DNA from 4 places in the Janthinobacterium sp. 1_2014MBL_MicDiv genome. Region 1 is predicted to be linked to each of the others. Evidence: predicted binding sites of a transcription regulator. Region 1 holds the regulator's gene; each other region holds the start of a gene.
What was found. Region 1 encodes FNR, which switches genes on or off when oxygen is low (the NO sensors DNR and NnrR bind a similar motif). Its sites were predicted from a motif close to TTGATNNNNATCAA; they were not measured.
Positions count from the first base shown of each region.

Region 2: the regulator FNR is predicted to act here: its motif matches at 2,282-2,295, upstream of paaA (1,2-phenylacetyl-CoA epoxidase subunit PaaA).
Region 3: the regulator FNR is predicted to act here: its motif matches at 5,598-5,611, upstream of YQ44_RS05560 (universal stress protein).
Region 4: the regulator FNR is predicted to act here: its motif matches at 5,139-5,152, upstream of YQ44_RS08115 (OmpW/AlkL family protein).

Region 1 is NZ_CP011319.1:6,167,933-6,175,354, reverse strand. It holds gene ccoP (cytochrome-c oxidase, cbb3-type subunit III) at 1-344, shown strand, start outside; gene ccoG (cytochrome c oxidase accessory protein CcoG) at 348-1,730, shown strand; gene YQ44_RS26815 (FixH family protein) at 1,786-2,310, shown strand; gene fnr (fumarate/nitrate reduction transcriptional regulator Fnr) at 2,436-3,194, opposite strand; gene YQ44_RS26805 (response regulator) at 3,445-6,519, shown strand; gene YQ44_RS26800 (TOBE domain-containing protein) at 6,615-7,382, opposite strand.
Region 2 is NZ_CP011319.1:427,585-435,006, forward strand. It holds gene YQ44_RS01865 (M14 family metallopeptidase) at 1-675, opposite strand, end outside; gene YQ44_RS01870 (hypothetical protein) at 818-1,069, shown strand; gene paaX (phenylacetic acid degradation operon negative regulatory protein PaaX) at 1,225-2,154, opposite strand; gene paaA (1,2-phenylacetyl-CoA epoxidase subunit PaaA) at 2,379-3,368, shown strand; gene paaB (1,2-phenylacetyl-CoA epoxidase subunit PaaB) at 3,397-3,681, shown strand; gene paaC (1,2-phenylacetyl-CoA epoxidase subunit PaaC) at 3,696-4,448, shown strand; gene paaD (1,2-phenylacetyl-CoA epoxidase subunit PaaD) at 4,448-4,975, shown strand; gene paaE (1,2-phenylacetyl-CoA epoxidase subunit PaaE) at 5,015-6,094, shown strand; gene paaG (2-(1,2-epoxy-1,2-dihydrophenyl)acetyl-CoA isomerase PaaG) at 6,145-6,936, shown strand; gene paaH (3-hydroxyacyl-CoA dehydrogenase PaaH) at 6,938-7,422, shown strand, end outside.
Region 3 is NZ_CP011319.1:1,259,376-1,266,797, forward strand. It holds gene YQ44_RS05525 (sulfite reductase subunit alpha) at 1-268, shown strand, start outside; gene YQ44_RS05530 (glutathione peroxidase) at 338-889, shown strand; gene YQ44_RS05535 (DUF2325 domain-containing protein) at 927-2,153, opposite strand; gene YQ44_RS05540 (hypothetical protein) at 2,186-2,524, opposite strand; gene hemP (hemin uptake protein HemP) at 2,613-2,810, opposite strand; gene YQ44_RS05550 (Crp/Fnr family transcriptional regulator) at 3,088-3,894, opposite strand; gene YQ44_RS05555 (response regulator) at 4,249-4,893, opposite strand; gene YQ44_RS05560 (universal stress protein) at 5,049-5,516, opposite strand; gene YQ44_RS05565 (protein phosphatase CheZ) at 5,974-6,843, shown strand; gene YQ44_RS05570 (chemotaxis protein CheA) at 6,843-7,422, shown strand, end outside.
Region 4 is NZ_CP011319.1:1,806,063-1,813,484, forward strand. It holds gene YQ44_RS08080 (DUF1987 domain-containing protein) at 1-299, opposite strand, end outside; gene YQ44_RS08085 (SiaB family protein kinase) at 322-879, opposite strand; gene YQ44_RS08090 (SpoIIE family protein phosphatase) at 954-2,102, opposite strand; gene YQ44_RS08095 (NAD(P)H-dependent oxidoreductase) at 2,347-2,937, opposite strand; gene YQ44_RS08100 (MerR family transcriptional regulator) at 3,022-3,384, opposite strand; gene fur (ferric iron uptake transcriptional regulator) at 3,459-3,899, opposite strand; gene YQ44_RS08110 (LysR family transcriptional regulator) at 4,161-5,057, shown strand; gene YQ44_RS08115 (OmpW/AlkL family protein) at 5,214-5,831, shown strand; gene YQ44_RS08120 (MetQ/NlpA family ABC transporter substrate-binding protein) at 6,045-6,872, opposite strand; gene YQ44_RS08125 (methionine ABC transporter permease) at 6,897-7,422, opposite strand, start outside.

The sequences.
Region 1 (7,422 bases):
CCGCCCTCGGTTCCGAGAAGGATGTCGAGAACGTGGCCCATTACGTGCTGAGCCTGTCCGGTTCCACGTCGGACCCCGTCAAGTCCGTGCTGGGCAAGGCCAAGTTCGGCGCCTGCATGGCCTGTCACGGCGCCGATGCGAAGGGCAACCAGATGCTGGGCGCGCCCAACCTGACGGACAAGACCTGGCTGTACGGCGGCAGCGCCGATACCATCATGGAAACCGTGCGCAAGGGCCGCAGCAACACCATGCCGGCCTTCAGCGACTTCCTCGGCGAATCGAAGGTGCACGTGCTGTCGGCGTATGTCTGGAGCCTGTCGAATCCGCAGGCGCCCGCGAAGTAAACAATGGAACCTCAAGTCATCAAGATGTATGCGGCCCGCGAGCAAATCTACCCTCGCGAGGCCAAAGGACGCTACGCTACCTGGCGATGGGTATGCGTTTGGCTTACCCAGCTCGCGTTCTACGGCTTGCCGTGGCTGACGTGGAATGGCAGGCAAGCCCTGCTGTTCGACCTGACCACGCGCAAGTTCTACATTTTCGGCGTCGTGCTGTGGCCCCAGGATTTCATCTACCTGGCGGCCCTGCTGATCATCTGTGCGTATCTGCTGTTCCTCGTCACGGCCATCGCCGGACGGGTATGGTGCGGGTTTTCGTGCCCGCAAACGGTGTACACGGAAATCTTCCTGTGGGTCGAACGCAAGATCGAGGGCACGCGCAGCGCGCGCATGGCCCTCGACAAGCAGGGCCCGTCGCTGCGCAAGACGGCCAAGAAGACGGCCAAGCACCTGGTGTGGGGCGCCATCGCCCTGTGGACGGGCTTTACCTTCGTCGGCTACTTCACGCCGATCAAGGAACTCGCCCATTCCGTGCAAACGCTGAACTTCGGCCCGTGGGAATGGTTCTGGGTGCTGTTCTACAGCCTGGCCACCTATGGCAACGCGGGCTGGCTGCGCGAGCAGGTGTGCAAATACATGTGCCCCTACGCGCGCTTCCAGAGCGCCATGTTCGACCAGGACACCCTGATCATCACCTATGACGCCAAGCGGGGCGAACCGCGCGGTGCGTTGAGCAAGAAGGCCGGCAACAACGACAAGCTGGGCGACTGCATCGACTGTACCCTGTGCGTGCAGGTGTGTCCGACCGGCATCGATATCCGCAACGGCCTGCAGTATGAATGCATCGGCTGCGCCGCCTGCGTCGATGCCTGCAACAGCGTGATGGACAAGGTCGACCGGCCACGCGGACTGGTACGCTACAGTACCGACCATGCGATGGAAAACAACTTCGACTCGAAGCAGATCCGCCAGCGCGCCATGCGCCCGCGCGTGCTGATCTACACCTCCATCCTGGCCCTGATCATCATCGCCGTGTGTACCTCGCTGGCCCTGCGCACGCCGCTGAAGATGGACGTCATCCGCGACCGCGGCTCGATGGGGCGCGAAGTGGAAGATGGCATGATCGAGAACGTCTACCGCCTGCAGATCATGAACACTTCGGAGCAAAGCCAGAGCTTCAGGATCAGCGTTGCCGGCTTGCCGGGCCTGACCTTGCTGACGCGCGATGAAGTGACCTTGCAGGCAACGGAAACGCTGGGCTGGCCGATCCGCCTGCGCGTGCCGCACGGCGTGGGAGAGAAGGGCTCGAACAAGATCACGATCGAGCTGCAGTCGCTGGACGACCCGTCGCTGCACGTGCGCGAAAGCGCCGTGTTCATCGTGCCACGTTAAGCAGGAAAGGCGGCAGGAATCCCCGTGTTCTTGCCGCCGTCACAAGGAGAAAACAATGTCCGACAGTCTGAAACTGCAAGCCCCCGCCGCGCCCTGGTACAAGCACCGCTGGCCATGGCTGCTGATGATCGGTCCCGGGCTGTCCGTCGTCGTCGGCAGCTTCATGGGCTATATCGCGTTTACGCAACCCGACGCGCTGGTGGTGGGCGACTATTACAAGCAGGGCAAGGCCATCAACCAGGACTTGCGGCGCGATACGGCCGCCAGCAACCTGGCCATGTCGACCAGCCTGGCGTACGACGTGGCGCAAGCACGCCTGACGGGTTCCGTGCACAGCTTCGGCAAGGCTTACCAGGCGCCGCTGCAGCTGCACCTGGCGCACGCGACCTTGCCGGAAAAGGATATCAAGCTGCTGGTGCAGCCCGACGCCATGGGCAACTTCTCGGTGGCGCTGCCGATGCTCGAGCGCAGCCGCTGGCAGGTGCTGGTGGAAAACAATACGCGCGAGTGGCGCCTGTCGGGCATCTGGACCTGGCCCGCGCAGCGCAGCATCGCGCTGCATGCGGACGAGGAACTGTAAGGCACTGCGCCGGGGAAAACCGTGGCGGGCGCCAGTGATGGGCGGCCGAGCAGCGCAGCTGTGCCGGTGTACAGCGCGCAGCGCAAGCCACAAAGCGCGACGCGCAGCAGGTTTTGACAGTGCCGTTATTTGCAGGTGTCGGTGCCGGCCGTAATGGCTTTTAATTTTGCCGGCTGCAGGATCTCGATCTCGCGGTTCGACACGCGCAGCCAGCCTTCCTTCTTGAACTTCGACAGCAAGCGGCTGACGCTCTCGATGGTCAGGCCCAGGTAGTTGCCGATTTCCTCGCGCGACATGCGCAACTGGAAGTTGCTGCCCGAATAGCCGCGCGCCTCGTAGCGCGACGCCAGGTTGACGATGAAGGCGGCAAAACGCTGCGTCGCCTGCATATTGCCCAGCAACAGCATCACGCTTTGCTCGCGCGTGATTTCCTGGCTCATCATGCGGTGGAAATGGCGCAGCAGGGTGGGCATATTGCCCAGCAATTGTTCCAGGCTGGAAAACGGGATTTCACACACTTCGCTGTCTTCCAGCGCCACGGCATTGCAGTGGTGGCGGTCGGCGCTGATGGCGTCCATGCCCAGCAGTTCGCCAGCCATCTGGAAGCCCGTCACCTGCTCTTCGCCGCCCGGATTGATCTGGTAAGTCTTGAAGTGGCCCAGGCGGATCGCGTACAGGTTCTGGAACGAGTCGCCGATGCGGAACAGCGAGGCGCCGCGCGCGACCTTGCGGCGACGGCCGATAATCTGGTCCAGCCTGTCCATGTCGCCCACGTCGAGGCCCATCGGCAGGCACAATTGATGCATGCTGCACGTCGAGCAGCGCGCACGCAACGCTTCCACGTTCACGGCGGGCAAGGCTGGAGAGAGTAGCGCTTCTGTCATGTCATTACCTTTTTGAAAATGCAATAACAAGTTTACTGCATAGCGCGCTTGCCTGTGCCATTTTCCCCGTCATTCACGCTAATTTCGCTGAATAAACGACGTCCTGCATTTAATTTTATGGCAACATCGTCAATTGCTGCTTTGACGGCGGGAATTTACGCGGCCGGCGCTTGCCAAGTTGCTGTATTGATAGGAAAATTCCTGACAGCATTATCTGCCGCCTGTCCCTTCGGGGACTGAAAAGGAAATCATGAAGCCTCTCGGCATTAAAGCAAAAGTCGCGCTGGCCACCAGCCTGACCTCGATCGCCATGATCGCCCTGGTCACCATGATCCAGGTCAAGCACATGCGCGACGATTTCACGCAAGTGCTGCTGGTCCAGCAAACGGCCCTGATCGAGCGCACGGCCGAAGAGCTCGACGACAAGTTGGCGATGCTGCTCGACATCATCACCCAGACGGCGCGCCACCAGCCGCCCGCCCTCATGGCCGACGCCGGCGCATTGCGCGAGTACTACACGCAGCGCGCCATGCTGGCCCTGTTCGACGACGTGCTGGTGCTCGACACGCAGGGCAAGGTGGTGGCCAACGTGCCCGAGGTGCCGGGACGCAACGGCACCGACGTGACGGACCGCGATTACTTCCATACCGTCATGCGCACGAAACAGGCGATGATCACGCAACCGATGCTGGGCAAGACCAGCCACTTGCCCATCGTGCAGATGGTCGCGCCCGTGCTGGACAAGAACGGCGCCGTGGCCGGCATCGTGATCGGCGTGCTGCGCCTGTACAAGGACAATATGCTGGGCCACCTGCGCACGGCCAAGGTGGGCAAGAGCGGCTATTACTTCATCCTCACGCGCGAAGCCGTGCCGCGCTACGTGCTGTACCCCGATACCAGCCGCCTGCTGCAGCCGCGCGCGCCGAACGCCAACCAGACCACCACGCAGCTGCTGAAAGAAGACGGCGAAGGCAGCATGGTCAGCACCAACAGCCGCGGCATCACGGCCGTCAACAGCTTCAAGCGATTGAAATCCGTGAACTGGCTGCTGGCCGCCTCGTTGCCCGTGGCCGACGCGTTCGAGCCGTTCAACGGCGTACTGTCACGGCTGGTACTCTGGAGCATCTGCGCCTCGCTGCTGGCCGCGGCCGTGCTGGGCTGGGTCACCGTGCGCCTGCTGTCGCCGCTGGTGCGCCTGCGCGACACCCTGCTGTCGCTGCGCGCCTCGGGCAACCGCTTCACCCCCGTGCCGGTGCAGCAGCGCGACGAGATCGGCGAGCTGACGGAAGCGTTCAACGGCCTGATGGGCGAGCGCGACCGGCTGCAGCACGAGCTCGAGGCGCGCGCGGCGGAGCTGGAGCAGGAGCGCGACCGGGCCGAGGCGGCCAACCGCGCGAAGAGCGATTTCGTGGCCAACATGAGCCATGAAATCCGCACACCGCTCAATGCCGTGCTGGGCATGGTGTATTTGCTCGGCAATACCAAGCTCAACACCGAGCAGCGCAAGTACCTGACCATGGTACGCGTGGCGGGCCAGTCGTTATTGGGCATCCTCAACGATGTGCTCGATTTTTCCAAGATCGAGGCGCGCCGCATGGATCTGTCTCCCGTCGAGTTCGACCTCGATGAAGTCATGAATACCCTCGCCACGACGATGACCATGAATGCCGGCGAGAAAGAACTCGAGCTGGCCATCGCCGTCGAACCCGACGTGCCGCGCCGCCTCGTCGGCGACGCCCAGCGGCTGCAGCAAATCCTCGTCAACCTGGCCGGCAATGCCATCAAGTTTACCGAGAGCGGCGAAGTGGTGGTGGCCGTCAGCCTGGCCGAAAGCAGGAACGAGCGGGCCTGGCTGCGCTTCGAAGTGCGCGACACGGGCATCGGCATGACGGCCCAGCAGCAGGCCCAGCTGTTTACGGCCTTCTCGCAGGGCGACCAGAGCATCACGCGGCGCTTCGGCGGCACGGGCCTGGGCCTGGCCATCAGCAAGCACTTGATCCATATGATGGGCGGCGAGATCGCCGTGGCCAGCAGCGAAGGCAAGGGCAGCCGCTTCTGGTTCAGCGTGCCGTTCGACGTGCTGGCCCTGCCCGCCGAGGCGCGCCGCACGCCGTCGCTGGGGCCGCTGCGCCTGCTGGTGGCCGACGACAACCGCACCACGCGCGAGCTGATCGTCAAGCTGATCGAAGCGTGGGGCTGGGCCGCCGACGAAGTGGACTCGGGCTTTGCCGCCATCGAGCTGTACCGCGAACGCCTGGCGCAGCAGCAGCCCTACGACGTGGTGCTGGCCGACTGGCACATGCCCGTCATGGATGGCCTGGCCACGGCCAAGGCCATCCGCCAGGCCGCGTCCGGCCAGCGCCAGCCCATCGTGGTGATGGTCAACGCCTTCGCGCGCAACCACCTGGAAGAAATCTCCAGCGCGGCCGAAGCCGACGTGGTGCTGATGAAGCCGATCACGGGGTCGAGCCTGTTCGACGCCCTGCACCAGGCGCTGATCGCCAAGAACGATGGCGGCGAGCAACGCATGCTGCAGCAGCCGCTGGGCACGGAACTGGCCGGCGTGCATTTCCTGCTGGTGGAAGACAATCATCTGAACCAGGCCGTGGCGCGCGGCATCCTCGAGCACATGGGCGCCACGCTGGACGTGGTGGGCGACGGCTTGCAGGCCGTGGAACGGCTGCGCACGGAAGCGCTGCGCTACGACATCGTGCTGATGGACATGCAGATGCCCATCATGGACGGCTTCAGCGCCACCCACATCATCCGCACGGAACTGCGCCTGCAGCTGCCCGTGATCGCCATGACGGCCGGCGTGCTCGCTTCCGAACGCGAACGCTGCATGACGGCCGGCATCACCGATTTCATCGCCAAGCCCGTGGTGGTGGAAGAGATGATGGACGTCATCCTGCGCCACCTGCCGAAACGCCCGCAGGCGCAGGCCGCCGAAGCGGCGCCGCCCGCCGATGACGAGGTGTTTTCCATGGCGCCGCTGATGCGCGTGATGGGACGCGACGCCAAGGGCCGCGGCGTGCTGCGGCGCATGGTCGAAGACGCGCTGAACAAGGGCATGACGCCCGTGCGCGAGGCGGAAACGGCCTTGCAGGCGGGACGCCACAGCGACGTGGCGCGCATCCTGCACGGCTTGCGCGGCTCCGTCGGGACCCTGGGCACGAAGCGGCTGATACGCGCCGCCTTCGCCACCGAGGAAGCCATCGATGCCGGCCGTTTCGACGCAGTGGCGGCGCTGCTGGCGACGGTGGGAAGCGAGCTGGAACAGGCGCTGGCGGCAGCGCGCGAGTGGCTGGCACGATTGAAAGAGTAGGTCGGATGAGCGCGCAGGCGCGTAATCCGACATGATCGGCCGACAATGTTGTCGGATCACGCGCGGCGTTGCCGCGCTAATCCGACCTACGCAATTTATGCCGGCACACCCAAAATCACGCTGGAGGCCTTGAAGATCGCCGTCACGCTGCTGCCGATCTCGATGCCCAGGTCCGTGCTGCTCTGGTTCGTGATGATGGCGGCGATGGTGCCGCCGCGCGGCAGGTCCAGCACCACTTCCGTGTTGACGGCGCCCGTCTGCACGCGCGTGACGGTGCCGGCCAGCTGGTTGCGCGCGGAAAAGCGCGCGCCCTCGCTGTCGGCCACGAGGATGATCGACGAAGCCTTGATCAGCGCGAACGCTTCCACGCCGGCGGCCAGGCCCAGGCTTTCGCTGCTGTCGTGCGTGACGATGGCGACGATCTGCTGGCCACCCGGCAATTCCAGCGTGACTTCGTCGTTGACGGCGCCCACCTTGATGTCGGCTACCTTGCCGAGGAATTGATTGCGTGCCGTGGTTTTCATGGCCATTCTCCGTATGAGTAAAAGATCGTCGGCGATGCCTTCCGCCTGGCTGCCCAGCTGGCGCAGATAGCGCGCATGCTCACGCTCGATGATACGGAAATTGTCGACCAGCTGGCGCCCCCTTTGCGTCAGCCGCGTGCCGCCGCCGCCCTTGCCGCCCGTCAAGCGCTCCACCAGCGGCTCGCCGGCCAGGTTGTTCATGGCGTCGATGGCGTCCCAGGCCGCCTTGTAGCTCATCTTCACAAGCTTGGCCGCCTGCGTGATGGAACCGCACTCGGCGATGGCGCCCAGCAATTCCACGCGTCCGGCGCCGCCCAGATTTTCTCCGCCCACCGTCATCCATACCGAGCCTTGCAGGCCGATTTCCGCTGCCGCCGAT
Region 2 (7,422 bases), 710 kb from region 1:
GTTGGCGCCAGCCGCGTTGGTGCGCAGGTTGCCATGCACGGAACCGTCCGGGTTCATGTTCGGCACCACGTAGAAGACGGCGTCTTGCAGGCATTGGCGGGCAAATGGATTGGCCTGGTCCAGCAGCGCCTCGAGCATGCCTTCGACAAACCATTCGGCCATCGTCTCGCCCGGGTGCTGGCGCGCAATGACCCAGACTTTCTTCTCGGCATCGGCATCGCCGACCACCAGCAGATTCATGTCGCGGCCTTCCACGGTGCTGCCCAGGTCGATCAAGCGCACCAGCGGCGACGCTTGCGCGCTGTCGATCAGGGCCAGGTGGCGATCCCATGGGTACGGTTCGAAATAGGCGTAGTACACGCTTTCCTCTTCCGGCGTGTGTGCGATGGTCATCACGGTGCCGTCAAAGCTGGTGGGCACGCGGAACCACGTTTCGCGGTCGTAGCTGGCGACCGCCTGGTAATCCTTCCAGCCGTCCGGGTAGGCCGACTTGCCTGCATTCATGAAGCGGATCGTGCACGCCTCACCCTGCGCGCCTTGCAGGCGGAAATAAAACCACTGCGTGATGTCGGCGTGGGAATCCTTGCGAATGTTCAGCTCGATGGATTGGGCATCGTCGGCGCGCAGCACTTCGATCGCGCCGGCATCGAATTGCTGGCTGATTTTAATGGTCATGAGTGTTCCTGATAAAAACAAGAGAGGTTTTGCATCGTGTGCAATGGCGCGATGATACCTGTTTTGTCTGCGTCTTTGTGCTGGCGCAAACGACGCGCGATGCGCTTTGCTAAGGTGATAGCTCGAACATCAGGAGATCATCATGGACGACAACGGTAAACACATACGCGAGCTGGAAAAGAAAGTCAGCGCCCTCAGCGACGCGCTGGCGCACCTGGGCAAGGGCACGACCTTGCAGGAATTGCTGCGCATCCTGCGCTTTCCCGGCTACACGACGCCGGCCGAATTCACCTTCAATGCCGCCATCCTCGACACCATGCTGGTGCAGGCCAATGCGCTGGAAAAGCTGGGGCAGGATTTGCTGGCCGGGGCGAAACAGGTCGTCGTCAAGTAATGAGCGTCTGATGAATCGTCTGATTGATCGTCTGATTAATCAGCGCCTGTTGCTGCGCGCCTGCCGAACGCCTGCAAAATGTTCGGGGCCAGGCGCAGGGCCGCAGGCAGCGCAAACGTAGGCTTGGGCCCTGCAGCGCCGCCATGGACGTTTTCTCAGCTGTTCAACCCGCCGAAACGTTCGTAGAACCACGGCTCCACATCGGGCGCCTGTGCATCCTCGCGCCGCAGGGTGGCCAGGATATGCTCCTCGGCGGCCGCATACGTGATGCGGTACAGCGCGCGCGCCAGCGCGTAGGCCTGCGTGCCGGGCCACGGTTCGGGCAGCAGCTCGACGGGTAGTTGCGGATCGTGCAATTGCACGCGGCGGTAGGCGTGCGTCAACAGTGAGCGGATGACGAACGCTTGTTCGGCGTCGAACACGGGGTTGTCTTGCAGCAAGGTCAGCAGCGGCTGGAAGCTGGCGATGAATTTTTCATAGCCGGCCATCACTTCCGACAAATCCCAGCATTCGCCCACCATGTCGCGCAGCGGGCGCGTACTGACGCCCGGCAATTCCGTGGTGTGGCACACATACAGCTTGCCCTGCACTTCGTTGCGCGCGAGGATATCCTCGAGCGCTTCCGCATTGCTGGCCGGATGGCCGAAGATGCCGGGCGCGATCAAGCCATAGCCAGCCCACAGCAATTCCTTGCGCAGGGCGCCCCGTTCGGCGGCGCCGATGCTGCCGGCCGGGCCGATCACCAGGGTCCAGCTGCCATCCCAGTGCGCGACCAGCGGCGCATAGATGCGGCGGTAGGCGCGCTCGAAGCGGGCCAGCGCGTCGGGACGTATCGTATAGGCGCTGCGGCGGCCATCCCTTTGCGAGCTGAGCCAGCCCTCCTGCGCCAGGCGGAACACGCTGGTGCGCAGCAAGCGGTCGTTGACGCCGAACGGCGCCAGCAATTCGATCAGGCTGCCGAGCCAGATGGCGCCGCCGCGCGGCACGATGGCATCGCCGAAAATCGTCATCACCAGCGACTTCGAGCGGGGCGGGTCGGTGGCGAGGAAGGCGGCTATCCATGTGCTGCAAGCGGTGTTCTTCATGTGGTCCTGGTCTGGCCGTATTGGTCGTTTCAATAAAAGCAGCAGTTTACTTTGCCATGCGCCGGGGCGTGGACTATTTTTTCACATCATACCCCCGTAAAAGACTCATAAGATACGGATTTATGAAATGATTCAAATCAAGTGTATGCAAATCGTTTTATGTATCGTATTATCCGTGTATCGCTTTGCGCTATAGCAAAGAAACACGACATGGGAGACACATCATGTACGCACAAATGGTTGAAACCGGCCTCAAAAACGTCCGCTCGATCGACGACATGGGATCGGAAGAACGCGCTTTTCAGGCGCGCATCGACGAAGGTATCAAGATCGAAGCCAAGGATTGGATGCCGGACGCCTACCGCAAGACCCTGATCCGCCAGATTTCGCAGCACGCCCACTCGGAAATCGTCGGTCAATTGCCTGAGGGTAACTGGGTCACGCGCGCACCTACCCTGAAGCGCAAGTCCATCCTGCTGGCGAAGATCCAGGACGAAGCGGGCCACGGCCTGTACCTGTACAGCGCCGCGGAAACCCTCGGTGTCTCGCGCGACGAGCTGCTGGCTGCCTTGCACTCAGGCAAAGCCAAGTATTCCAGCATCTTTAACTATCCGACCCTGTCGTGGGCCGACATGGGCGCCATCGGCTGGCTGGTCGACGGTTCCGCCATCATCAACCAGATTCCCCTGTGCCGCTGCTCGTATGGCCCGTATGCACGCGCCATGATCCGCGTCTGCAAGGAAGAATCGTTCCATGCGCGCCAGGGCTACGACATCATGATGTCGCTGTGCAAGGGCACGTCCGAGCAGAAGGCCATGGCGCAGGATGCGCTGAACCGCTGGTGGTGGCCTTCGCTGATGATGTTCGGTCCGTCCGATGCCGCTTCCGTCAACAGCGCCCAATCGGCGCAGTGGCGCATCAAGCTGTTTTCGAACGATGAGTTGCGCCAGCGCATGGTCGACCAGACCGTGCCGCAAATCGAATACCTGGGCCTGACCGTGCCCGACCCCGACCTGAAATTCAATGCCGAAACGGGCCACTATGAATTCGGCGAGATCGACTGGTCCGAGTTCAACAATGTCTTGAAGGGCAATGGCCCGTGCAACCGCGAGCGCCTGCAAACGCGCGTGAAAGCGTATGAGGACGGCGAATGGTTCCGCGATGCCTTGGTCGCGTATGCAGACAAGCAAGCCGCTAACAAAGCGGCAGCGTAAACAGATAAGACAGATAGGGGAGAGCAACATGAGCAAAGAATGGCCATTGTGGGAAGTTTTCATCCGCAGCCAGCACGGGCTGGCGCACAAGCATGTGGGCAGCCTGCACGCTTCCGACGCCACCATGGCGGTCAACCATGCGCGCGACGTCTACACGCGCCGCAATGAGGGCGTGAGCATCTGGGTGGTGCGCGCAGCCGACATCGTCGCCAGCAGCCCCGGCGACAAGGGCGCGCTGTTCGAACCATCGAACAGCAAGGTGTACCGTCACCCCACCTTCTTCCCGATGCCGGAAGAAGTCAAGAACCTGTGATGGGAGCGCCTGCGATGGATGACAAGGTCAATTACCTCCTGCGCCTGGGCGACAACGCCCTGGTCCTCAGCCAGCAGCTGTCGCAGCTGTGCGGCAAGGGCCCGGCGCTGGAAGAAGACATGGCGCTGACCAACGTGGCGCTGGACCTGCTGGGCCAGACGCGCTTGTGGTTCAGCTATGCGGCCGAACTGGAAAACGCGGGCCGCGACGAGGACGATATCGCCTTCCTGCGCGACGCCCACGACTTCAAGAACTGCCTGCTGCTCGAGCAGCCGAACGGCAATTACGCCGACACCATGATGCGCCAGTTCTTCTTCGACACCTGGCACTACTTCCAGCTGCTGGAACTGACGAAATCGGCTGACGCGCGCATCGTCGAAGTGGCGCAGAAGTCGATCAAGGAAGTCACCTATCACCTGCGCCGCAGCGGCGATCTTGTTGTGCGCCTCGGCGACGGCACGGAGCAAAGCCACGCGAAAACGCAGGCCGCGGCCGATGCGCTGTGGATGTACACGGGCGAGATGTTCAAGTACGACGCCGTCGACCAGGCCATGGTCGCCGCCGGCATCGCGCCGCCGTCCGACATCCTGCGCCAGGCTTTCCTCGAGCACGTGGCCGAGATCTTCGCCGAAGCCACCCTGGCCATGCCGGCGCCGGACGCCTGGATGCAAAAGGGCGGCAAGCAGGGCACGCACACGGAGCACCTGGGCTTTATCCTGGCCGAGATGCAGTTCCTGCAGCGCGCCTATCCCGGGGCGGAGTGGTAATGAACACGGCCACGGCAGCGCTGGACGCGGCCCAGGTCTGGGCCTGGCTCGGCGACGTGCCGGATCCGGAAATCCCCGTCATTTCAGTGGTGGACCTGGGCATCGTGCGCGCCGTCGAAGTCACGGACGGCGATGCGTGCATCGTGACGATCACGCCCACGTATTCGGGCTGTCCGGCCATGCAGGTGATCGCCGATGCCGTCACGGATGCCTTGCGCAGCCACGGCGTGGCCAAGGTGACCCTGGTGAACCAGCTGTCGCCCGCGTGGACCACGGACTGGATGAGCGAGGCGGGCAAGGTCAAGCTGCAAGGCTATGGCATCGCCCCGCCGCAGCAGCAGGTGATCGACATCAGCGGCTTGCGTGGTGGCGTCAAGCGCCAGGCCATGCCAAGGCTGGACGTGATCTGCCCGAACTGCGGCTCGACGCATACGCAGCTGACCAGCCAGTTCGGCTCCACGCCGTGCAAGGCCCTGTACAAATGTCTCGATTGCCGCGAACCGTTTGATTACTTCAAGTGCCACTAGCCACGCTAAAACAAGGCACGAAGAAACTGGAGATGAAGCATGAGTAAATTTTATCCGCTGTCCGTGGCAAACGTGCGCAATGAAACGCGCGACACCATCGCCGTCACGTTCGCCGTGCCGGCCGAGCTGGAACAGCAGTTCCGCTTCCAGCAGGGCCAGCACCTGACCCTGCGCGCCAATATCAATGCGGAAGACGTGCGCCGCTCGTATTCGATCTGCTCGGCGGTGCAGGACGGCACCCTGCGCGTGGCCATCAAGCGCACGCCGGGCGGCGCTTTTTCGACCTGGGCCAACGACACCCTGAAAGCGGGCGCCACCATCGAGGTGATGCCGCCCATGGGCCACTTCAACGTGCCGCTCGACTGCGTCAACCGCAAGCACTACCTGGCTTTCGCGGCCGGCAGCGGCATCACGCCCATCCTCTCCATCATCAAGACCACCTTGCTGACGGAACCCCTGAGCCGTTTCACGCTGTTTTACGGCAACCGCGCCTCGTCCTCCGTCATCTTCAAGGAAGAACTGACGGACTTGAAGGATGTGTACCTGGAGCGCCTGAACCTCGTGTATGTGATGAGCCGCGAGCAGCAGGACATCGAATTGTTCAACGGCCGCATCACGCAGGAAAAATGCGAGCAGTTCCTGCAGCACTGGATCAAGGTCGAGGACTACGACAACGCCTTCATCTGTGGCCCGGAAGACATGATGCTGGGCGTCTCCGCCGCCCTGCAGGCGGCCGGCATGCCGAAGCAGAATATCAAGATCGAACTGTTCGCGGCCAGCATCCCGAAAAACGCCCACAAGCCGCGCGCCCAGCTGGACGCGGGCGTCGTGCAGGAAACGGAAGTGACCGTCATCATGGACGGCAACCACACCACCTTCACGATGGACAAGGACAAGGAATCCATCCTCGACGCCGGCCTGCGTCAGGGCATCGACATGCGCTACTCGTGCAAGGGCGGCGTGTGCTCCACCTGCCGCTGCAAGATAATCGACGGCAAGGTCGAGATGGACGTCAACTACGCGCTGGAAGATTATGAAGTGGCGCGCGGTTTCGTCCTCAGCTGCCAGAGCTTCCCGCTGACCGACAAGGTCGTCGTCGACTTCGACCAGGCAGAATAAAGCCGGCGCAGGGCTGGTGCCCTGCCGTACCCATTAAAAAGCGAGACGCCATGAGCTACCAAAACATCCTCTTCACCATCGAGCAGGGCATCGCCACGCTCACCCTGAACCGCCCCGACAAACTCAATAGCTTTACCCAGGCCATGCACGAGGAAGTGCGCGACGCCATCGCCAAGGTCAACGCCGACAGCGCCGTGCGCGTCTTCGTGCTGACGGGTGCGGGGCGCGGCTTTTGCGCGGGGCAGGACTTGTCCGACCGCGCCGTGGAGCCGGGTTCGAAAGGCGTGGACCTGGGCGAGTCGGTGGAAAAAAACTATGCGCCGCTGGTGCTGGCCCTGAAGGCCTTGCCGATGCCCGTGATCTGCGCCGTCAATGGCGTGGCGGCGGGCGCGGGAGCCAACCTGGCCCTGGCCTGCGATATCGTCATCGCCGGCAAGTCGGCCAGCTTCGTCGAGGTGTTCTGCAAGCTGGGCCTGATCCCGGACACGGGCGGCACCTTCTTCCTGCCGCGCCTGATCGGTTCCGCGCGTGCCATGGGCCTGGCCATGCTCGGTGAAAAACTGACGGCGGAAAAAGCGGAAGACTGGGGCCTGATCTGGAAATGCGTGGACGACGCGCAGCTGGCGGAAGAAACGCAGAAATTGGCCGTGCACTTTTCCACGGCGCCGACCAAGGGCCTGGCGTTCACCAAGCAGGCGCTGGCCGCCAGCGGCGCCAACACCCTGCCGCAGCAGCTGGCGCTGGAAGCGCGCATGATGAGCGAACTCGGTAACAGCGACGATTACCGCGAAGGCGTGGCCTCCTTCATGGAAAAGCGCGCACCGCAATTCAAGGGACACTGATATGACCGCATTGGCACACAACAGCATTGTCGCCGTCATTGGCAGCGGCGCCATGGGCGCCGGCATCGCGCAGGTGGCCGCTGCCGCCGGCTACCGCGTAAAGCTGTACGACACGCGCGCGGAAGCCGTCAGCAAGGCCTTGCTGGATATCGGCAAGATGTATGCGAAGCTGGCCGAGAAGGGCCGCATGACGGCTGACGACGCGGCGGCCGCCACGGCGCGCCTGCAGGCGGCGGGCAGCCTGGCCGACGTGGCTGACGCTTCCCTGGTGGTGGAAGCCATCGTGGAAAACCTCGACGTCAAGCGCGGCCTGTTCGCCGAGCTCGAAGCGGTGGTCAGCGACGACTGCATCCTGGCGACGAATACCTCGTCGATTTCCGTTACGGCGATTGCCGCCAGGCTGCGCCGCCCGGAACGCCTGGTCGGCATGCATTTCTTTAACCCGGTGCCCTTGATGGCGCTGGTCGAGGTGATCAGTGGCCTGGC
Region 3 (7,422 bases), 1.5 Mb from region 1:
AATTGAACGCTGGCATGCCAGCGGCGATCTGCCGCGCCTGGACCTGGCGTTTTCGCGCGACCAGGCCGAGCGGACCTACGTGCAGGACCGCCTGCGCGGCAATGCCGACGAAGTCAAGCTCTGGCTGGAGCAGGGCGCCGCCATCTACATTTGCGGCAGCCTGGCCGGCATGGCGGGCGGCGTCGACCAGGCGCTGCAGGAAATGCTGGGCCGGCCCGCGCTCGACGCGCTGGCGGCCGAAGGGCGCTACCGGCGCGACGTCTACTGATTTTTTTCCGGCGCCAGCGCGTTCGCGCGCAGGCGGCTATGATGGCTGTTTCACCCAGGGAGTACCATCATGAGCGAGAGTATCTACGACATTCCCTTGCGCCGCATCAATGGCGAAGCCAGCAGCCTGGACGCGTATCGCGGCAAGGTCGTGCTGGTGGTCAACGTGGCTTCCGCCTGCGGCCTGACGCCGCAGTATGCGGGGCTGGAAAAACTGTATGAAGACAAACAGGCCGACGGCCTCGTGGTGGCCGGTTTTCCCGCCAATGAATTCGGCGCGCAGGAGCCGGGCGGCAACGACGAGATCGCTGACTTTTGCCGTGGCACCTTCGGCGTGCAATTTCCCATGTTTGAAAAGATCGTCGTCAAGGGCCCGGGCCAGCATCCGCTGTACCAGCGCCTGGTGCAGGAGCAGCCGCGCGCGCAGGAAAAGCCGGGCAGCGATTTCCGCGCCAAGCTGGCCGGCTACGGCATCACGCAGGAGCAGCCGGACGACGTGCTGTGGAACTTCGAGAAGTTCTTGATCAGCAAGGAGGGCAAGGTGGTGGGGCGTTTCGCGCCCGACACCACGGTCGACGACGCACTGCTGCGCGACGCCATCGAGCGCGAGCTGCAGGCATAGCGGCGCTGCGGGCGGCATCCGCCGCCCGTGGCTGGTCTTACTCGGCAGCGTCCAGCGCGGCCGGTTCCATCTCGCCGCTCACTTCCTGCAAGCCGCGCGCCAGGCTGGAGATGCTGGGGTTGTCGATGAAGACGCAGCGCTTGCCCGTGCGCTTGCAGTAATCCTTCACGCGCCAGTAGGCGCTGTGGCTGATGCAGCCGGTCTGGCAAATCACCAGGTCGGCCGCCGCCAGGCTCGAATCGAGCAGGTTGGCATTGTCTTCCAGGCCGCCGTCGTGGTGGGCGAACTGCGCGCCGACGCGTTCGATCAGGGCGCGGTAGGTGGCGACATTGCCGCTGCGTCCACCTACGCACAGCACGCTTTGATCGACGAGGCGGATCGGCATCTTCAGCTTGCCGCCCGTGGGCACTTCCAGCTTCGGTGCGGGCGGCGGCGCGGCGGCGCCGGGGCGCGGCTGGGCCTGCTTCAATTCCGTGATTTGCTGGCGCAATTCCTTTTCGCGTTCATCCATCTGCGCCAGGCGCTCGACCAGGCGCGTGCGCGATTCCAGCGCCGGGATGGCCGCCTGCAATTGCGCCAGTTCGGCGCGCAAGCCGTCGATCACGCTATCCTTGCCGATCGATTCGGCCCGCGTGCGCAGCAGCACGGCTTCCTGGCGTTCCAGGTCGCCCGTCTTTTCCAGCAGCATGGCCTGGCTGCGCTGTTGCAGCTTGGCCAGTTCGTGCGTCAGGCGTGTATTTTCTTCCTGCAAGGCCGTAAATTTGCCCATGTCGGCGCGCACGCAGGCGCCGGCCTGGTGCTGGATCATGTGCAGGTCGCGGCACATCTGCTCTTCCAGCTCGGCGTCGCAGCGCGGGTGCGTCAGCCCGGCCCAGAAGGCGCCCGACACGTCGCCATTGGCGACGGCCGTGCGCCACAGCTGGGCCACCTGTTCCGTCGTCTTGGCGCCGCGAAAGCGCAGGATCACGGGAGCGTAGCGGCGTTCGAGTTCCTTTTGCAGTGCTTCCGACAGGCGGTTGCGCGCGCCGCATTCCGTCACGGCGCCCACGTGCACTTCGTAATCGTCGGCCAGCACGCGCCCGCCCGTCATCTTGCCGACCAGCTTGCGCAAGTAACCGAGCGGCAAGCCGACGCCGACCAGCGGGCAATGGCAGGTATGCGACAGTTCCCACAGCCGCCGGCGGCGTGAGGCAAGCGCGGCCGTATCGGCCTCGCCGCTGGAACAATTGCTGATGACGGGCAGGGACTTGTCTTTGTCACACATGGCGATATCCTGTTGGGCGGTGGAGATGGTGTTTATTGCGGCAGCGGCGAAGCGGGGCGCTTGGCGCTCAGCATGCGTGCCAGTCGTTCGAGGAGCGTGCTTTTCGGTGGCATGGGCCGCTGCAGCGCGACGAGCGCGGCCCATTGTTGCGACAGTTGCTGGCAAGTGGCTTGCAGCACCGGCCCCAGGTCGGGCAGGCCGGACAGCACTTGCAGATGGCGTTCGATCACGGACGCCAGTTGCGGACACGGCGCCTGTTCGGCGCTGCCCGCATGGTAATGCGACATCAGGTGCAGCACGGCCGACAGCATCAACTCAGGCTGTTGCCCATTCACGGCAGAAAACTTCGAAGAAGGTCGGTCGGTCGCCATCAAACGCTCCTGTGCGGTGGTTTGGCTGGCTGGCGCCCACGAAGGGCACGACTGGCTGGCGAGTGTGGTGGCTGGCTGCGTTGCTGGATCAGGCAGTCAGGATCAGCTTGTTCAATTGGGTGACGCGCAGGCGGTAAATCTTGCCGCTGTGTTCAATCTCCACTTCGCGGCCCTGTTGCAGCAGCGCTTCGCTGGTGATGCGGCGCGCCGGCTGCGCCACGCTGACGGGAGGGCGGACGTGGGCGCTGGCGGCATCCTGGATCAAGGCTGGTTTTGAGCTTTGCATGTTGGGCTTTCTTTGTCTCAGTTGAGAATGATTCGTATTTGCATTATTGTTGAATGTGGCCCGAAAAGCAAGGCTTATTTGTGGCGAATCCGCGCTTTTTTAGTGCGGCATGGCACGCAAGTTCATTGCGCAGTAGAAATGCTGGCGCGGCTGCGCTGCAGGGGAGGCGCCCGGAAGGCGCGTGCGGGGAGGGCGGCAAAAAAGACCCGGAACGGCGTTGCGCGCCGCAGCCGGGTCAAGCCTGTGCCAAGCTTGAAGAAAGAGGGATGGTCCTATCTCAAATGGTGGCCAGCAATTGCGCCGAGACGTCGGCCGCGGCGGCCGTGTCGGCCTTGAGCTTGGCGGCGGCCAGCTGCTTGGCGCGCGAGCGCGAGGGCGGCAGGCGGCGCAGGGTTTTCAGCGCTTCCGGGTCCTTGATGCCGATGGTGCGCTGGTCGACGGTGATCAGGCCGATCTCGTTGAAGGCGGACAGGGTGCGGCTGACCGTTTCCAGCGTCAGGCCCAGGTAGCTGCCGATTTCATGGCGCGTCATGCGCAGGTTGAACAGTTTGCTCGAATAACCCATCTGCGCGAAGCGGTCGGCCAGCGAGACGAGGAAGCGGGCCACGCGCGCCTCGGCGCTGAGGGCGCCCAGCATGCCGATCATGGCCTGTTCGCGCACCAGTTCGCGGCTCATCACGCCGTACATGACGTTTTCCAGCTCCATGTGGACACGGCCCAGCGCCGTGAGCTTCTTGAATGGCAGCAGGATCAGGTCGCAGTCGGACAGGGCCACGGCTTCCGAGGAATAGTGGCGCGAGTGGATGCCGTCGACGCCCAGCATGTCGCCTTTCATGGGAAAGCTCAGTACCTGTTCATTGCCGAACTCATCGATGAGGACGGTTTTCAGGAAGCCCGAGTTGACGATGTACAGGGTGTCGAACGGCTGGCCGATCGTGTGCACGCGCTGCCCCGTCTTGAATTGCACGTGCTGGAACAGCAGCTCGTCGGCGGCGATGGTGCAGGCGCTGGAGATATGCAGCAGATCGCATACCTCCTTCAGGTTCGACCACAGCCGCCCCTGGCGCTGGCGTCCCGCTTCCATCGGGGTCGATGGGGCCAGCGGCGACGAGGCAGGGCGGGTTTCAGACGTGTGCGTGGACAGCATGTTCATCTCCTGGTGACAGGTAGTTCAGAGTTGAATGACGGAATGCGCCAGGGCGGCGGGCACGGCGCGAGGGTCTGCGGCGCGCGTCCTGGCAGTTAATGCTCAATTCGCTGAAGACTTGCTGTGTGATGAAATAACTTCCCAGCAACTTGATTACTGGTTTCAGTATGCCAACAAGCGTATGGAATTCATATCAGCAGTGGCTGAATATGGCGGTAGGAGCTGCGGTAGGGGAAGTAGGATTGTTCCTACAGTTGCCGGCGGTCGTGCGCCGCCGGCCGAGACCGGCTGTCAGGTCTTGAAGGGGGACAGCAGCCGGTGGGCTACCGCGTATTGCACCATTTCCGACAAGGAACTCATGCCCATCTTTTGCATGATGCGTGTCTTGTGCGTGCTGACCGTCTTCACGCTCAGGTGCAGGTTGTTGGCGATCTCGGTGATCGACTTGCCTGCCACCAGCAGGGAAAACACTTCGAATTCGCGGTCCGACAGCTGTTTGTGCAACAAGCTTTCATTCGGCATCATGATGTTGAGCACCAGCTGCTCGGCCACCTCGGCGCTGATATAGGGGCGCCCCGATGCCACCTTGTGGATGGCGCCCACCAGCTGCGTGCCCGCGCTTTCCTTCGTCAGGTAGCCTTGCGCGCCGGCGCGGATGGCGCGCACCGCATATTGCTCTTCCTCGTGCATGGTGAGGATGAGGATGGCCAGCTTCGGCGCTTCGCTGCGGATCTGGCGGATCAGGTCGACGCCGCTGCGGCCAGGCATCGACAGGTCGAGCAGCAGCAGGTCGAAGCCGCCCTGGCGCACATGGTTGAGTACTTCAAAGCCATCGATGGCTTCGCCCACGATGTCGATGTCCGGCGCGCCGTCGAGGATGCGCTTCAATCCTTCGCGCATGATGGTGTGGTCGTCGGCAATCACAATGCGTATCATAGGCGGGCAATCTGGAAGCGTGCAATCTGCTGTGTCCGTTACCGGACAGTCAAATGTTAAGAAACGAGAAATATTGTCATATTAACTGAAAATGGCTGCGGGCTTGCCCTTTTCTCAAGCTGCCGGTGCGCAGCCTCTCCCTGTCATGGGACTCCTCATTTGGGCTGCGGTTCCTTGATCAGCCTGTGCACCAGCACGGGCAGCTTCGAATGCGACAGCACCTTGTTGGTCACGCTGCCCAGCAGCAACTGGCCCCAGCCGCTGCGGCCGTGCGAGCCCATGAAGATCAGGTCGCAGTGCTGGAGTTGCGCCACTTCCACGATTTTCAGGGCAGGACTGTCGGAAAAGGCCGTCAGGCCCGTCGCCTCCAGGCCCCGCTTGGCGGCCGCATCGAGGATCGGCTGCCAGTGGTCGCCGCCCGCCTTGCGCATGGCGATGCGGTATTCCTCTTCGCTGGGATAGCTGGGCGGGATGATTTCGATGTACACGGGATACTGGTATTCCGGCGCCACGTACACGGCGAGGATGTCGGCGTGCATCTGTTCGGCAAAGGCGACACCGGCGCAGGCGGTCAGGTTGGAGACGGTGGAACCGTCCGTGGCGATCAGAATTTTCTTATACATGGCAGCTCCTTTGGCGGTGGACCAGCGCGCGCGACGCCTCTTATTGTAGACGCGGCGACAGCATTGTTTTCATGTAAAGACTTGATAATTGTCAATACTCTTGCACCTTCAGTATAGACAACATTGATAGAAAGATCGTGTTTTTGGCTGCGCAGGCTGTGGCGCGCGTGGCGCGCGGGCCAGGATTTCTCGCGCGATGCGTGGTCTTGCCTGCACGCCAATGGTAGTATTTCAAAATACAACAGCAGGAACACTTATTTCCTGGTGGAAAAGCTCTTGCAGGCCCGCTTTGCACCAGGAAGCGCGTTTTGAGATTTACCAACAGGGCGGCGCCCTGCTACACTCGCACCATCGCAGCGGTATTGCCTCAAATCATCTTAATCGAGAAATTGCGGGTATCAGTCTGTAAAACGCACAGTTCAGGCGGAATTTTGACAAATTATGGAGAAGCAGGGATATGACCAACGCCGCTGATGATTTCGATGCATTATTCGATGAAGTATCTGCGCAAAGCGCGGCCGCGGCCCAGCCCGCGCCTGCCGCCGCGCCCGCCCCCGCCGTGATCGCGGATGACGATTTTGACGCGCTGTTCGACGCCGTTTCGGCCAGCGCCGCCGTGCCGGCCCCGGCTGCCGTTGCCGCGCCTGCCGTGGAAGCGGCCGCCGCGCCGGCAGCGCCAGAGGCGCCCGCCGCAGCTGGCGAAGCCGCCGACCCTGTCGACCAGTCCGACAAGCCGATGTTCGAGCGCCTGGGCGGCATCGTGCGCCTGTTGCACGATTCGCTGCGCGAACTGGGCTACGACAAGGCGCTGACGGAAGCGTCGTCGCAGATCGTCGACGCGCAGGACCGCCTGGAATACGTGGCCACGCTCACCGAGCAGGCGGCCAACAAGGTCCTCAACACGCTCGACGAAGGCATGCCGGCGCAGGATGTGCTGTCGAAGAAGGCCAAGGACATGGACAGCCGCTGGACAGCCCTGTTCGACGGCAAGCTGAGCCTGGAAGAATTCAAGGCCCTGGCCGGCGACTCGCGCCAGTTCGCGCAAGCCGTTGCCGAGGCGACGGAAGCGGAAAAAGCGCGCCTGCTGGAAATCATGATGGCCCAGGACTTCCAGGACATCACGGGCCAGCTGATCAAAAAAGTGGTGAACATCACCAAGACGGTGGAGCACGAGCTGGCGCAGTTGCTGCGCGACAACGCGCCGGCCGAAGTGCGCGAGAAACTCGCGCAGAAGCAGGACGCGCCGCTGATGCAGGGCCCTTCCGTGCCGTCGGTGGCGCTGGACCAGGATAATGTAGACGACCTTCTTGCGGATTTGGGATTCTAATGGACGATATGCTCAAGGATTTCGTCGTCGAGGCGATGGATCTTGCGGTTAATGTTGAAGAGCACTTATTGCGTCTCGAGCGCGATCCGGACAACAAGGAAACACTGAATGCCGTGTTTCGTTCTTTCCACACCATCAAGGGCGGCGCCGGTTTCATGGGCTTGCCTGCGCTGGTGGCGGCTTGCCATCTGACGGAAAACCTGTTCGACGCGCTGCGCACGGGCGCCGCGCCGGTGACCCCCATCGCCATCGAGGCGGCGCTGCAGGCATCCGGCTTCGTTGCCGACCAGCTGACGGAACTGGCGAACGGCGCCGCGCCGGAAAGCCTGCCGGCCATGCCGGAAGAGCTTGAACACATCCTCACCAATGCCATCGAAGGCAAGGGCATGGACGCGCCAGCGCCTGCCGCCGCCGTGGTGGTGGAAGCCGTCGTGGCCGAAGTGATCGTGGCCGCGCCTGCCGCTGCTGCCGCCACAGCCAGCGCCGATGGCCTGGACTGGGAAGGCATGTATAACGCCGTCGTGCCGGAAGGCAGCCAGCTGGCCGCCGCGCCGGCCCCCGTCGCCGCTGCCGTTACTG
Region 4 (7,422 bases), 2.1 Mb from region 1:
TACCAGTTCAGGCGTACCTGGTTGCCGTCCACGGCCGCCTGGTTCAGGGTGTCGAACAGGGTAAACAGCATCTTCGTGCTGGAGCTGTTGAAGTAGGCCAGCGAGACATTCACGGTAATGCTGGCGTCGCGGCAGCCTTCCAGGTAGGCGCGCACGGCGGCGATCAGCGGGCCATAGAAGGCGGCCGCATTTTCCGGATACGACTCGCCCTTGATCGACAGGCTGTGCTGCTCGAAACGGAAGTCGATTTCGGGCGAACTCGGGGTCGCGGCGATGAACAGTGGTGACGGTAATTGCATATGCTTTCCTGAGTCGGCTCTTTCAAATGATGGCTTTGATGCAGAAGATGGTGTGGCCCGGTTCCTGCGGGTCCTGGACGAATTCGAATTCCAGCGGCTCGCTGGCGTCGCGCGCCATGGTGAGGAAGCCCAGGCCCGCGCCCTTGCTGTCGGCGGGCGTCTCCTCGCGCAGCGCCTTCTTGTAGGCCAGGCGGATTTCTTCCATCGTCATCGTGTGCAGTGGCTCCAGGCGGGCGCGGATCTGCGCCACGTTGTCCGTCGAGACGGGATTGGCGCACAGGAGGAAGAAGCTGTCGCCGCGCGTGCCGATGCAGAACGAGCCGCGCCGCATCTGCTGGTCCAGCTGCGCATCGGGCGTCAGGCTGTCGGCCGAATAGTGCATGATGTTTTGCGACATCTCGATGAACGAGGAAAAGATGCGCCGCCGCGTGGGACCGGCCGCGCCGGCCGTATCGAGGCGCGCCTTGATGGTCTCGGAAATGGCGCTGACCACGTGCTGCGAGAAATAGCCCACGTAAAAAAAGATGATGTTGCGCTTGCGCGCCACATCCCAAAACTCGTTGAATTCTTCGTACAGCACGTCAGTGCTCCTGGCTAGCCGGTGACCCGGTTTCTTGTGGATGGGCGGTGGGGGACATCGATGGATAGGTCAAGCTACAGGCGGAAACAGAAAAAGGTCAGGTCGTCGCGGCGCGGCTGCTCTCCCTGCCACGCGGCGCTGTCCTGCAGCAGGGCCGCGGCCACGTCGCCGGCCGGCGCGGTGCCTTGCGCCAGCAGCAGCTCGCGCATGCGCCGCTTGCCGTAGGCGATGTCGCGCGCGCCGCCGATCTGGTCGAGCAGGCCGTCGGTGGTGATGAACAGCAGGCTGCCCGCCGGCGCGTCCAGCGTCTCGTTGTGCCAGCAGTAGCCGGCCGGCGTGTCGACATAGCCGACGCCCATGCGCGCGCCGTCGATGGCGCGCACGCTGTCCTCGCCGGGCGCGACCACGTGCAGCGCCAGTTTCGCGCCCGCGAACCGCAGGCTGGCGCTGGCGTCGTCGTAGCAGAGGAAGGCGCAATCCATGCCGTCGTTCGAGCCGGCGTGATGGCTGGTGCTGGCGCCATCCTGGCCCAGCAGGGTCTTGATGGCGCGGCTGACGGCGCCGATCAGGGCGGCCGGATCGTGCGGCCCCAGCTCGCGCAGGGCCTGGCTCAGGGCAGACGAGGCGATCAGGGTCATGAAGGCGCCGGGCACGCCGTGGCCCGTGCAGTCGGCGATGGCGGCGAACCAGCCGCCCGCATGGCGCTCGAAAAAGTAGAAGTCGCCGCCGACCACATCGCGCGGCTGCCATTCCAGGTGCGCGTCGGGCAGGGTGGCGCGCAATTCCGCATCGGAGGTGCGCAGCAGCGCGCGCTGGATCACGCTGGCGTAGTCGATGCTGTGCATGATCTGGCGGTTTTTTTCCGCCTGCATGGTGGCCACCACGTTCATCAGCTGCAAGCCGAAGCCCACGCCGGCCAGCGCGCCGTCCGCGGTGATGATGAAACCGTCGGCCAGCGCCTTTTCGCCCGCTTCCACGGCGCGGAAGGTGAGGTCCTCGATGCTCATGGCGCCGTCGACGATCAGCGGCTCCTTGTCCATGAAGGCGATGCAGCTCTTCTTGCCGTACACCTCGTGGTAAAAAGGCTTGGACATCTGCGACATGAAGATATTGCGGCTGATCAAGCCGATGGGGCGCTGCTGTTCCGTGACGGGCAGGCTCATCATGTCGCGCCGCTCCGTGAACAGCTCGAGCACGGCGAAATTGCTGGCGTCGGCCTGCACGGATTCCGTGGGAATGCACAGATCAAACGCCACGGACGTCCGATAACGGGGAAGATGCAATCGAGAAGCGTTGAACTCCACAGGCGGCTACCTTTAGATGACGATCGGACCTGGCTTGTCGCAACGGCAAGGCGACTGACAAACAGGCAATATCATCATGGTAGCCTTCGATTGTGACGGCTTGATTACTCGGCTTGTCAAAACCGTATCTAAGATGGCTGCATGGCAAGCGCCGCCCACGGATTCAGGCGCGCCGGGCGAGGCTGCGGGCCTGTTCCAGCCAGCGTGCGCGCTGCGCATCGGTGGAATTGAGGATGGGGCCGAAGCTGGCCACGCTGACGGGCTTGATGCCGCAAAACTCCAGCGTCGTCTTGCGCAGCTGGTGGATGCCGGGCATGCGGTAGACCCAGCGGAAATACCAGGGCGGCGTGTCCATCGTCACCAGCAGCTGCGCCGTGCGACCCAGCAGCAGCTGCGCCGGAAAGGCCTTGCCGGGGCGGTACTTGAAGGCGTAGCCGGGCAGGAAGACGCGGTCGATGAAGCCCTTCAGCAGGGCCGGCGCGCCGCCCCACCAGATCGGGTAGGCAAACACCAGGTGTCCGGCCCAGGTGATGGCTTCCTGCGCGGCCAGCAAGTCCGCTTCCAGCGGCTGCACCTGGCGATAGCCTTCATGCAGGACGGGATCGAAGTCCAGCTGGCCCAGGCGCAGTTCGCGCACGGTATGGCCGGCGTCGCGCGCCGTGGCGGCGTAGGCGTCGGCCAGGGCGGCGCAGAAACTGTCGCTGGACGGGTGGCCGAGGATGATTAATATGCGCTTGGGTGCAATCGTGCTCATGCTGCGGGCTTTCTAAACGAGAGGAGCCTGCATGCTAAAGCCTGCCCCTAGTGGCAGAGTCAAGCGGCAGTCATGCTTGAGCGTTCAGGCAGCCTGCTGGCGCTGGCGCGCCAGGCAATCGTGGATTTCCGCGTCGATGTCGCCCAGTTGCGCGTCGAGCTGGCGCAGGCGGGCGATATCCTGCCGCACTTGCGCGCGCTTGGCGGCGATGTGCTGCGACAGGGCGGCCCAGTCGGTGTCGTCGCCGGCCAGGATGGGCAGCAGTTCGGCCAGGCGGAAGCCCAGCGCCTGCGCCTGGCGTATCAGCCTGACTTGCGCCAGGTCCTGCTGCGTGTAGACGCGGTAGGCGCCCGAGCGGCGCACGTCGCCCAGCAAGCCCAGCGCTTCATAGTGGCGCAAGGCCTTGGGCGAGGTGCCCGCCAGGCGGGCGATTTCTCCGATGTACATGTTTGTCCTTTGTCGAGCTGCGGCGCACGCAGTGTAGCGCAGGCGGTGCGCCAGGCGCTACGCTGCGCGTTGCCTCAGGATGGCTTGCGCGGCGGGACTTTCTTCGCCGTGCACTCGGCGCAGGTGCCGTACAGCGACAGCGCGTGTTCATGCAGCACGAAGCCGCGCTCGGCGGCGATCTCGTTCTGGCGCAGTTCGATGCCTTCGTCGACGAATTCATCGACCTTGCCGCAACCGGTGCAGACCAGGTGGTCGTGGTGCTGGCCTTCGTTCAATTCGAAGACGGCGTGACCCGATTCGAAGTGGCGGCGGAACAAAATGCCCGCTTCGGCAAACTGCATCAGCACGCGGTAGATGGTGGCCAGGCCCACGTCGATTTTTTCCGCCAGCAAGAGTTTGTAGACATCGTCCGCACTCAGGTGCTTGATCGTGCCTTCTTGAAACAGCTGCAGAATCCGCAAGCGGGGGATGGTTACTTTCAAGCCCGATTCACGCAGTTCCCTCAATATATCCATGTCTCCCATTCCTTTTTGTGATCGCCTTGGCGTGCGCCTATGTATGATTTTGCATTATATCGCAAATGATAATCATTACTATTCTCATTTGTATTGTGCGAGGTAGAAATATTATGCTGTCTGGCCCGGCGGCAGACCAGTGACATCGGCGCAAGGCTGGCTTGCGTTCCACGCACCGTGCCGCTCCGCGTCATGGCTTGCGATGGAAAAATGACGCCGATATCGCTACACTGTGCAGCACGAAATAACAATGGAGTAGGCATGGACCGATTTGATGCGATGCGCATTTTCACGCGTATCGTCGAACTGCGCAGTTTTACGCAGGCGGCGCATGACCTCGGCTATCCGAAAGCCACCGTCACGCATGCGATCAAGCAGCTCGAAGCGCGGCTGCGCGTGCGCCTGCTGCAGCGTACCACGCGGCAGGTAACGCCCACGCCCGACGGCGACGCGTATTACCAGCGCTGCGTGCGCCTGCTGGCCGACCTCGAGGAAACGGAAGCCGTCTTTTCCTCGGCGGCGCAGCAGCCGGCCGGCAAGCTGCGCATCGACCTGCACGCGACCCTGGCCCTGCATTTCGTCATGCCCGTGCTCGACCAGTTCTGCGCCCGCTATCCGCTGATCGAAATGGAAATCGGCATGGGCGACCGCCTCGTCGACCTCGTGCGCGAAGGCGTCGATTGCGTGCTGCGCGTGGGCGAACTGAGCGATTCGTCGATGGTGGCGCGTCGCGTGGCGCTGCTCGAGCAAGTGACGTGCGCCAGCCCTGCCTACCTGGCCGCGCACGGCACGCCGCACACCCTGGCGGACCTGGCGCACCATCGCGCAGTGAATTTCTTTTCCGCCCAGACGGGCAAGACCTGGCCCTTCGATTTCCGGGCGGGCGGCCAGCTGCACAGCGTGAGCCTGCCGGGCACGGTGTCCGTCAACAATGCCGACGCCTACCACGCCTGCTGCCGCGCCGGCATGGGCCTGATCCAGGCGCCCCGGTACCACCTGGCGCAGGCGCTGGCGGCGGGAGCGCTGGTGGAAGTGCTGGCGTCCATGCGGCCCGACCCGCTGCCCGTGTCCGTGATGTATCCGCACCACCGCCAGCTGTCGCCGCGCGTGCGCGTGTTCGCCGACTGGGTGGCCGGCCTGTTTGACGGCGTGCGCTAAGGAGCGGTAGCGCGCTGCAATGCCGCAATTTTTGACCTGGGAAAAGGAAAAATTCCGTCTGTTGATGCCATCCAGCACTATTTGATGTGGATCAAAGTTTTTGTTGCACTGCACTCTTAGACTTCACAGCGTTACTTAACGACAGAGGGAACTATAATGAAAAAGTCCGCAACCGCAGCAGCAATCGTTTTGGCCGCCATCGGCGCAGTCGCCGGCAACGCCATGGCACAGGAAGGCCCTTGGCTGGTCCGTGCGCGCGCCGTGCATATCGACCCGGCCGACAAATCTGCTCCTATCGGCGGCGTCGGCGCATCCGACCGTTTGCATGTCAGCAGCAAGACGATTCCGGAAATCGATATTTCGTATTTCTTCACCCCCAACATCGCTGCCGAGCTGATCCTGACTTACCCGCAAAAGCATGACGTCAAGCTCGACGGCAACAAGATCGGCACCTTCAAGCACCTGCCGCCGACGCTGTCGCTGCAATACCACTTCATGCCGGAAAAACAGTTCAGCCCTTATGTGGGGGCGGGCGTGAACTACACGAATATTTCCGACGTGAAATTGCTGAACGGCGCCGGCCGCCTCGAGCACGACAGCTGGGGTTTCTCGCTGCAAGCGGGCGTCGACTACAAGCTCGATAAAAACTGGTCGCTGAACTTCGACATCAAGAAAGTGCAGATCCGCAGCGACGTCTTCATCGGCGGCGCCAAGGCCAGCGAAGTCAAGGTCGATCCGCTGCTGATCGGCGTCGGCGTCGGCTACCGCTTCTAGGAACACCGAGCAAAACCTGCTGCGCGTCGTCATCTGCGGTCTGCGATGCTCGCTGTGCCTTCGTACAGTTGCGCTTCTCAAGCACAGTGACTGCCGCTCGCGTCGGTTTTGTCAGGCGTGGCAAGTATTGAAGATGCCCGTGCAGCGCGGGCAAAAAAAGACGGCCAGGTGTGAACCTGGCCGTCTTTTTGCGTGCAGCGCCTTGCTTGCGCTTTATTTTTTCAGTGTCTTTTCCAGCGCCAGCTGGTAATCCGTCTTTTCGTAGCCGGCCAGGTATTTATTCGTCGCGTCGAGGAAGGCGCGCGAGCGGTAGGCCGCTTCCAGGTCCTTCACCCACGGCTTGCCCTTGTCGGCCGTGCGGATCGCCACCAGGTTGATGTAGCTGTCCGAGATCTTTTCCACGGCCAGGGCGGTGGTCAGCTTCATGCCGGCGGCCAGGGCAAAGTTGCCGTTGACGAAGGCGAAATCGGCGTCCGCCAGCGAACGCGGCAGCTGCGCCGCTTCCAGCGGCACCAGTTTCAGCTTCTTCGGGTTTTCCAGCACGTCGCGCTCGGAAGCGCGCAGCGGGTCGACGTTCGGTTTCAGCTTAATCCAGCCCATCTTGGCCAGCACCACCAGCGCGCGCGCCTGGTTGGTCGGGTCGTTCGGCATGGTGATGGTGGCGCCGTTCTTGACTTCCGCCAGCGACTTGTGCTTGCTGCTGTACAGCGCGATCGGCGTCGTCGGCACGGTGATCAATGGGCTCAGCGGCAGCTTGTTATCGGTGGCGAACTTGGTCAGGTAGACGATGTGCTGGAACACGTTGGCGTCCAGCGAGCCTTCGGCCAGCGCGTAGTTCGGCTGCACGTAGTCGTTGAATTCCACGATCTTGACCTTGTAGCCCTGTTTTTCCAGGATCGGCTTGATGCCCAGCTTCAGCTGGTCCGAGTACGGGCCGGAGCTGGTGCCGATGACGAGTTCCTTCGGGTCCTTGGCGTGGGCGGCGGTGGCGAAGGCCAGGCTGGCGGCGGCCAGCAGCAGGTTGCGGCGAAGATGGTTCATGTATGTCCTTGTTCTGAATATGAATTAACGTTTGTCGAGGCGCTTGGCGATGCGCGTGCCGGCCAGCTGGATGATCTGCACCAGCACGATCAGGATGGCCACGGTGACGACCATGATGTCCGTCTCGAAGCGGTAGTAGCCGTAGCGGATGGCCAGGTCGCCGATGCCGCCGCCGCCTACCACGCCGGCCACGGCCGAATAGGACAGGAAGCTGATCGACAGCACGGTCAGGGCCAGCACCAGGCCGGAGCGCGCTTCCACCAGCAGCACGCGGAAGATGATCTGCATTTCCGAGGCGCCCATGGCGTGCGCCGCCTCGATCACGCCGCGCGGCACTTCGCGCAGGTTCTGTTCCACCAGGCGCGCCAGGTAGGGTATGGCGGCGAACGACAGCGGCACGGCGGCGGCCAGCGGGCCGATCGAGGTGCCGGCGATGATGCGCGTAAACGGCGTCAGGGCCACCAGCAAAATGATGAACGGGAAGCTGCGCACGGTATTCACCAGCCAGCCGAGGATCATCGACAGCGGGCGGTTTTCCAGCGACTGGCCT